2 regions of the Cupriavidus sp. GW823-FHT07B10 genome follow, and region 1 is predicted to be linked to the other one. Evidence: predicted binding sites of a transcription regulator. Region 1 holds the regulator's gene; the other holds the start of a gene.
The links. Region 1 encodes FliA, which starts transcription of late flagellar genes. Its sites were predicted from a motif close to CTAAAGTTTNNNNNNNNNNNGCCGNTA; they were not measured.

Region 1 (3,397 bases):
TCGCGCGCCTGGCTGGCCGCACGGTGCGCCAGGGCGTGCCGGTGCCGGGCACGGTGCTCAATGAAGGCATGGGCCGCATGCTGGCATTGCTCGACGTGCTGGAAAACTATCCGGGCCGCGGCACCGCCGTGCCCGCTGAAGCGATGGAGGTGTTGCAGTGAGCGCCCTCGCCATGGACCAGGCCGAGAGCCTGCGCCGGATGCTGGCGCCGCGCACGACGCGCCGTATCGCCGTGGTCGCCAGCGAACGCGGTGCCGGCGCCACCACCGTGGCGCTGGGCTTGTCGCACGCGCTGGCCATGCAGGGCGAACGCGTGCTGCTGGTCGACGAAGACGCCGCCGCGGCGTGCGCCACGCGGCTGTCCGGCGCCAGGCCCGCCGGCACCCTGGCCGATGTCAGCGCAGGCCGCCTGTCGCTGGAAGCTGCTGCAGGCACCGGTCCCGGTGGCGTGCTGGCGGTGCTGCCGGCTGGCCGGCCTGTGCCGGGCTGCGCCTTGCCGGCTGCTGCCGCGAGCGGCTTTCGCAGCGTGCTGGTGGATGCCGGCGTCGATGCCGACGGCGCGCTGTCGCCGCTCGCGGGCGGCGCGCACAACGTGCTGATCGTGATGCGGCCTGAACTGGCGTCGATCACCGCCGCCTACGCGTGTATCAAGCGCCTGCACCACCTGTATGCCTGGCGCCAGTTCCACCTGATCGTCAACATGGCGGCGAGCGAGGCCACGGTGCAGGCGATCCTGCGCAACCTCGCGCGCACGGCCAGCCAGTACCTGGGCGTTGAGGCGTTGTGCGCGGGCTGGCTGCCATCCGACCCGCTGGTGGCGCGCGGCGTGCAACTGGGGCGCTGCGTGGTCGAGGCGTTTCCGGCGGCGCCGGCCACCACCGCGCTGCGCCGCACCGCCGGCAGCATCGGTGCCTGGCCGCTGCGCGCGGACACGTCCGCGCCCGCGCCCGCAGCCGCAATGGCCTGAGCCTGCCAGCCATGCCATCCAACCGAACCAGACCCTGAGCCAGCCCCCGCCGCACGTTGCGGCGGTCCAGCAATCCAGCATTCACGAGAATTGCACCATGTACACGATCCAGGGAAAGCTCGAACAGGCCGATGTGGTCAAGGCGCATGCACAGCTGGTGCGCCGCATCGCCCTGCAACTGGCCGCCAGGCTGCCTGCCAGCGTGCAGATCGACGACCTGATCCAGGCCGGCATGATCGGCCTGCTGGATGCCGCCAAGCGTTATGAAGACACCCACGGCGCGCGCTTCGAGACCTACGCCAGCCAGCGCATCCGCGGCGCCATGCTTGACGAGGTGCGCGCCAACGACTGGCAGTCGCGCAGCCTGCGCCAGTTCACCCGGCGCATCGAGCGCACGCAGCGCGGGCTGGAGCAGAAGCTCGGGCGCGCGCCGCTCGACTCCGAAGTGGCCGAGGCCATGGAGATGGCGCTGGACGAATACCAGCTGCTGCTCAATGAGGTCTATGGCTGCCAGCTGCTGCACTACGAGGATTTCGAGCGCTCCGGCGAAGAAGACTTCCTGGACCGGCACCTTGGCGGCAGCGATGACGGCAACCCGCTGACCGTGCTGATGGAAAGCGGCATGCGCGAGGCGCTGATCCGCGCCATCGACCGGCTGCCGGAGCGCGAGAAGCTGGTGCTGTCGCTGTGCTATGACCAGGAGCTGAACCTGCGCGAGATCGGCGCGGTGCTCGATGTGACCGAGTCGCGCGTGTGCCAGATCCGCGGCCAGGCGATCACGCGGCTGCGCAACCAGCTGCGCGGCTTGCTGTGATGCAGGCGCTGGGCCGCGCCGCGCGCGGCGCTTGCTGGCTGCTGGCTGCCGCATCGGCCTGCGCCTGGGCCGCCATCGAGGGCGGCACCCGCCACGCCTGGACCGGATCGGTCAACGGGCCGGCACTCCACGGCCGCGGACAGCGCGCGGTGTCGCCGCCGATCCTGCCCACCGGCGTCTTGCCGCAGTCAGAAGGGGTCATCACGTCGGTGCGCTGGCGCTACAGCTTCGCCAAGACCCCACCGCTGGAACTGCAAGCCTATCTCTGCAATGCCCAGCGCTGCGTGCTGCTGCCGCAGGCGGAAGGCAAGACCGATGCGTTCTTCGGGGATGATGCCACCAAGGGCTTTGTGTTTGCGTTCCGGGTGCCGGGGCAGGGCAGCCTGGTGCCGGTGCTGCAGGGGCGCAGCAATGAGGTGGTGGTGGGGTTTAGGTAGGAGTGAATGTTCCGTTCTTTCGTCACTTCTGAATAAGTGACGAAAGAACGGAACATCTGGCGATCGCCTCAACCCGCCGCCAGACTCACCCCACCAGCCCCGGCAGCCGCCTTCCCATCCTTCCCATACAACCCCGCATCCCCGCCGCCATGCTGGCGCAGCGCCTGGATGGCTTCGCGGGTGAAGTCGAGGTGGGCGTTGACGACGGCGCCGTTCAGGGCGTTGCCGTCGCGCGCGGTGCGCGCGGCGAAGATCAGCTGGCGCCAGGCGTCGGCCACGGCCGGGTCGACCTGGCGGCCGAGCAGCTGGCCTTCGGGGCCGGCGCGCAGGCCAAGCGCGCCCATCTGGGCTTCGCGGGCCTTGAGCTGGCGGGACAGGGCCTGGCCCAGTTCAACCTTGCGCGTCAGCAGTCCGCTCAGGGACTGGAAGTCGCCCCGCTTGAGGGCGTCGCGCTCTTCGGCGAGGAGTTGGCCGAAGGCCTGGATGCCTTCGGTTTCGCGCTGCAGGGACTGGATCAGGCTCTGGTTCATTTGGGCTAGCGGGGTTCGGCCTGGCCAAGCTCGCGCAGGGTCGCGAGCAGGCCGTCGGCAATCTTGCCCGGGTCGATCCTGATCCGGCCCTCGGCGATGGCCTGGCGGATCTCTTCGACCTTGGCGGTGTCGATATCGTCGTCCGTGGGCTGCGTCAGGCGGGCGCTGATGTCGCGCACCTGGGCGGCCAGCGGGCTGACGCTCAGGCCGGCGGACGGCGCCGCGGCGCTGGCCGGCGCGGCCTGGGGCCGGGCGGCGGCAGCGTCCGCGGGGGCGTCGGCGGGCCGGGACGAGGCGGTGTGGTTGATCTTCACGGGGCGTTCCTTGCTGGTTTCCTATGGCATTACGGTTGCGCCGGCGAATTCTTTAGGGCGCTCGCCCCGATTTCGCCGCGCAGCGATGTCGGCGGCATTTTCGCATGCCGCCCGCCACGGGTTTCCAGTCTTTTGGCCACGATCAAGGCACTTTCGGCGGGCTACTGCAGCACCACGGTGTCGCCGCTGCGCACCAGCCCGTTGACCACCTGGCCGCTGCGCAGGCGCACCTGCACGGTGTTGCCGGTGGCGGCATCGGCCAGCACCTTGCCTTCGCTGGTGATCTGGAAGGCATCGCCTTCCACGGCCACGGTGACGGTCTGGCCCTGGCGCAC
Region 2 (3,397 bases), on a different contig from region 1:
ACGTCCGGCGTGCCGACGTTCGCTTTCACGACGCCGAAGGTAGCGGCTTCAGACAGCTTCTTCGCGGCGGCTTTGTAGGCGTCCAGAACGCTCTGCATCTGGCTGTAGGCCGACAGCTTGGTCTGGTAGCTCTTGGCCTGCGTGTTGATGGCGTCAAGCGGCGCCTGCTCGGCCTTCTGCAGCTGGTCAAGCAGGTCGCTTAGTTGCAGGTTGGAGCCGATGCCGATGGAGGAGATCGTTGCCATATTATTGTCTCGTCTTCAACTGATATTCAGGTCTCAGGCCGGCTGGCTGATGAACAGCCCTTGCAGCTTGTCGATGGCGCGGGCGATGCGCAGCACCTCTTCGGTGGGCATCTGCCGGATCAGGTCGCCGGTTTCCCTGTCGATCACCTTGGTGATGATGCGATGCGTGGTCTCGTCAATCTCAAAGCGCAAGCCGATCGAGGTGGTCTTGAGCGCTTCGACCAGCTCGCCGATGGCGGCAGAGGTATCGACGGCTTCCACCGGCGCAGCAGCGGCGCGTTCCAGCGCGCGCAAGCCGGCAGGTGCGCGAGTCGAAGTGCTGTGGGTCAGCGCTTCGGACGGCAGGCGCACTGCTGTCGGGTTCACGGTCGGGGGAGGCGCCATGGTCTGCTCCGTTGGCGTGGTTCTTGATCAGGTTGAAGCGCTTGGCAGGCAGCGGTCTACCTGCGAAACGCTCCAAACGCGCTTCGGCAAAAAGGCCGGGCCTTGCGGCCCAGCCTCATGTGCCTGCTCGCGGATGCGATTAACGCAGCAGCGACAGCACGCCTTGCGTGGTCTGGTTGGCTTGCGCCAGGACCGAGGTACCAGCTTGTTGCAGGATCTGAGCGCGGGTCATGTTCGACACTTCGGTTGCGTAATCGGCGTCTTGAATGCGCGAACGAGCGGCGGACAGGTTGTTAACCGTATTGTTCAGGTTTGCAATAGTCGATTCGAAACGGTTTTGAACTGCGCCGAGATCGCTACGCAGCTGGTCAACGCTAGCGAGCGCTGCATCCAGCTTTGCCAGCGGATCCGAGCTGGATTTTTCCGAGGCGGCCACGGCGTCGGTGATCAGCGTCGGAGTGCCGCCGGCAGTCTTCGAGAGATACATGACGTTGCCGCCACCGTTCTTCACTTGGCCATCCACGTCAACGCTGTACACGACACCACCGGCCGTCAGCGTGCTGCCAGTCTTGGTTTGTCCGGCGACGTCCAGATCCGAGGCGACTGCTGCGCGGTTGGCGGTCGTGGAATTGGTGGTCAGCGTGCCGGTTTGCGAGGTATAGAGGTTTACGCTCGTGGCGATCGTGGCTGCCGTACCCGTCGCGTCCGTGGATGCGGCAATAGTGAACGTTACCGTCTTGCCATCAACCTTGGCCGTGTAGGTACCATTCCCGTTCGCGTCAGCGGTACCGACGGTAAATTCAAAGCCATCAAAGCTGAGCTTGTCGCCGGCCGCTTTGCCTGCGCCCAAGGTCGCCAAGCTGGTTGCGGTGCCATTTGCGCTCGCGGTGGTGTCGTACACAGCAGAGACGGTATTTGCAACCGTGGCGGTCGTCACAAGCGAACCGTTGGCAGCGCTCACATAGACCGCATTTGCACCAGTTTTTACGGCGCCGGAGTTGATGTCTACCGTGTAGCCGCCGGTGTAGTTGTCGGTACCGGTGGCTTTGAAGCGGCTGATCAAATCGCCGGCGGTGGCCTGGCGGGCACCATCAATCTTGAAGTTGTCGAGGCCCAGACTCTTGGCATCAACCTTCTTCAGGTCGACAGTGATGGTTTCGCCATCATTGGCACCGACCTGTACCTTCATCGTGTTGTCTTGTGCGAGAACCTTGACACCGTTGAATTGAGTCTGGCCAGAGACACGATCAATTTCTTCCAGGCGCTGTTGGATTTCGGCCTGGATCGAGGTCAGATCGCTATCCGAATTCGAGCCAGTCGATGCTTGGACGGTGAGTTCCCGTACGCGCTGCAGGTTATTATTAATTTCAGTCAGTGCGCCTTCCGTCGTTTGGGTCATCGAAATGCCATCATTTGCATTTCGGGCTGCCTGGGTCAGACCCTTGATGTTCGCGGTAAAGCGGTTCGCAATCGCCTGACCAGCGGCGTCGTCCTTGGCGCTGTTGATGCGCAGGCCCGACGACAGGCGCTGGATCGCCGTGTTCAGCGACGATTGCGAAGCATTCATGTTGTTCTGAGTCATCAGAGACAACGAATTGGTGTTAATGACTTGCGCCATGGTACGACTCCTATATGCAAAGTTTTGGGCATTCCGGCTAGTGCCGTAACGTTGGCGGCCTGCTTTGCAGGGCGTAGAGTGCCTCCGTTGCTTGGGTTATCGACCGGGCAAGGCAAAGGTTTAGAGTGATCTCCGCGATAGTTGCGCGGGGTGCCGGCAGGGCCGGCAGAGGCGCCTTGCGGCAGGGAGCGGCGGGGCGGGAAGGCGTGTGGGGCGGGCGTTGGTCTAGCGGCGCTTGCTGGTGCGGGGGATGTAGATCGGCAGGAAGTCCGGCTCCGGGGCCGGATCCGGTGCCACCGCCGGCGCGTCCGGCGCATTGGCCAGCGTGACCAGGCAGATGGCCTGCTTGTAGACCACCGTTGGCCGGATGTCGTCCGGCTGCCGGCCAAGCAGCACCACATAGTCGTCTGACGCCAGGACGAGGCCCTGCAGCCGGGCGCCGGTGGACAGGTGGACGATCACCGGAGCCTGGCTGGAGCTGTATGCCGCAAATTGCAGATGCTGCAGTTGTTTCCGGCTGCGTGACCTGGGCCGGGTTTCCTTCTTCTTCACAACGACTCCGGAAGAGCCCGCAAGGGTTCTGGCGGCTGATAACAGTCCATTGACCGGCGGCTTGGGGTGCGCCACGGCCAGGGCGGCAGGAGAAACATCCGCTCTCGGTAACGGCGCAGGTGCCGGCGGTTGGCGCTGCCAGAAGAGAAGGGGGATACTTCAGGGTCGAGAGTAACAAAGTTTTTTCAAGCGTTGACGAACCGCACGCCATTCTTGGAATAGAGGCTTTGCTCTATAAAAATTGTTGCTCTCGAGGCCGTGATATTGTACCCGATAGTGCGCTATCGCATACTGCGGCCACGTCGGCGAGCCGGCAGGCTCGGTATGGACCGGGCCCGCGAGGAAATTGCCAGCCCATGCAAAAAATGCCCTGATGTAGCGTCAGGGCAAAAATAATTAAAAGTGCCCAATCAGTCTCATATTGTCATGAGGGAATCCCCTGATAGAAGCGGGATTTACACCTCATGTAAGCGCGTTTATATTCTTGGCAAGAGCTTTTCAGCTCGAGCAGTCCTGGAAAGCCTACGAGCACCCCGCGCGTAGGCTTCTTTTTTTTTGCCTGCGTCGTTTGAATCGCGCTCTGTGGCGCTGTGGCTGG

Region 2: AC1Q6V_RS10565 (flagellin N-terminal helical domain-containing protein) is a predicted target of FliA. The motif match lies at 2,345-2,371, and genes of this name have one in related genera.

Annotation. Positions count from the first base shown of each region.
Region 1 is NZ_JBXAGS010000003.1:115,971-119,367, reverse strand. Features, by position in the region: gene flhF (flagellar biosynthesis GTPase FlhF) at 1-161, shown strand, start outside; gene AC1Q6V_RS08330 (MinD/ParA family ATP-binding protein) at 173-967, shown strand; gene AC1Q6V_RS08325 (RNA polymerase sigma factor FliA) at 1,065-1,781, shown strand; gene AC1Q6V_RS08320 (flagellar protein FlhE) at 1,781-2,218, shown strand; gene AC1Q6V_RS08315 (flagellar protein FlgN) at 2,287-2,748, opposite strand; gene flgM (flagellar biosynthesis anti-sigma factor FlgM) at 2,754-3,062, opposite strand; gene flgA (flagellar basal body P-ring formation chaperone FlgA) at 3,224-3,397, opposite strand, start outside.
Region 2 is NZ_JBXAGS010000004.1:80,295-83,691, forward strand. Features, by position in the region: gene fliD (flagellar filament capping protein FliD) at 1-245, opposite strand, end outside; gene AC1Q6V_RS10560 (flagellar protein FlaG) at 279-629, opposite strand; gene AC1Q6V_RS10565 (flagellin N-terminal helical domain-containing protein) at 769-2,247, opposite strand; gene AC1Q6V_RS10570 (RNA chaperone Hfq) at 2,473-2,799, opposite strand.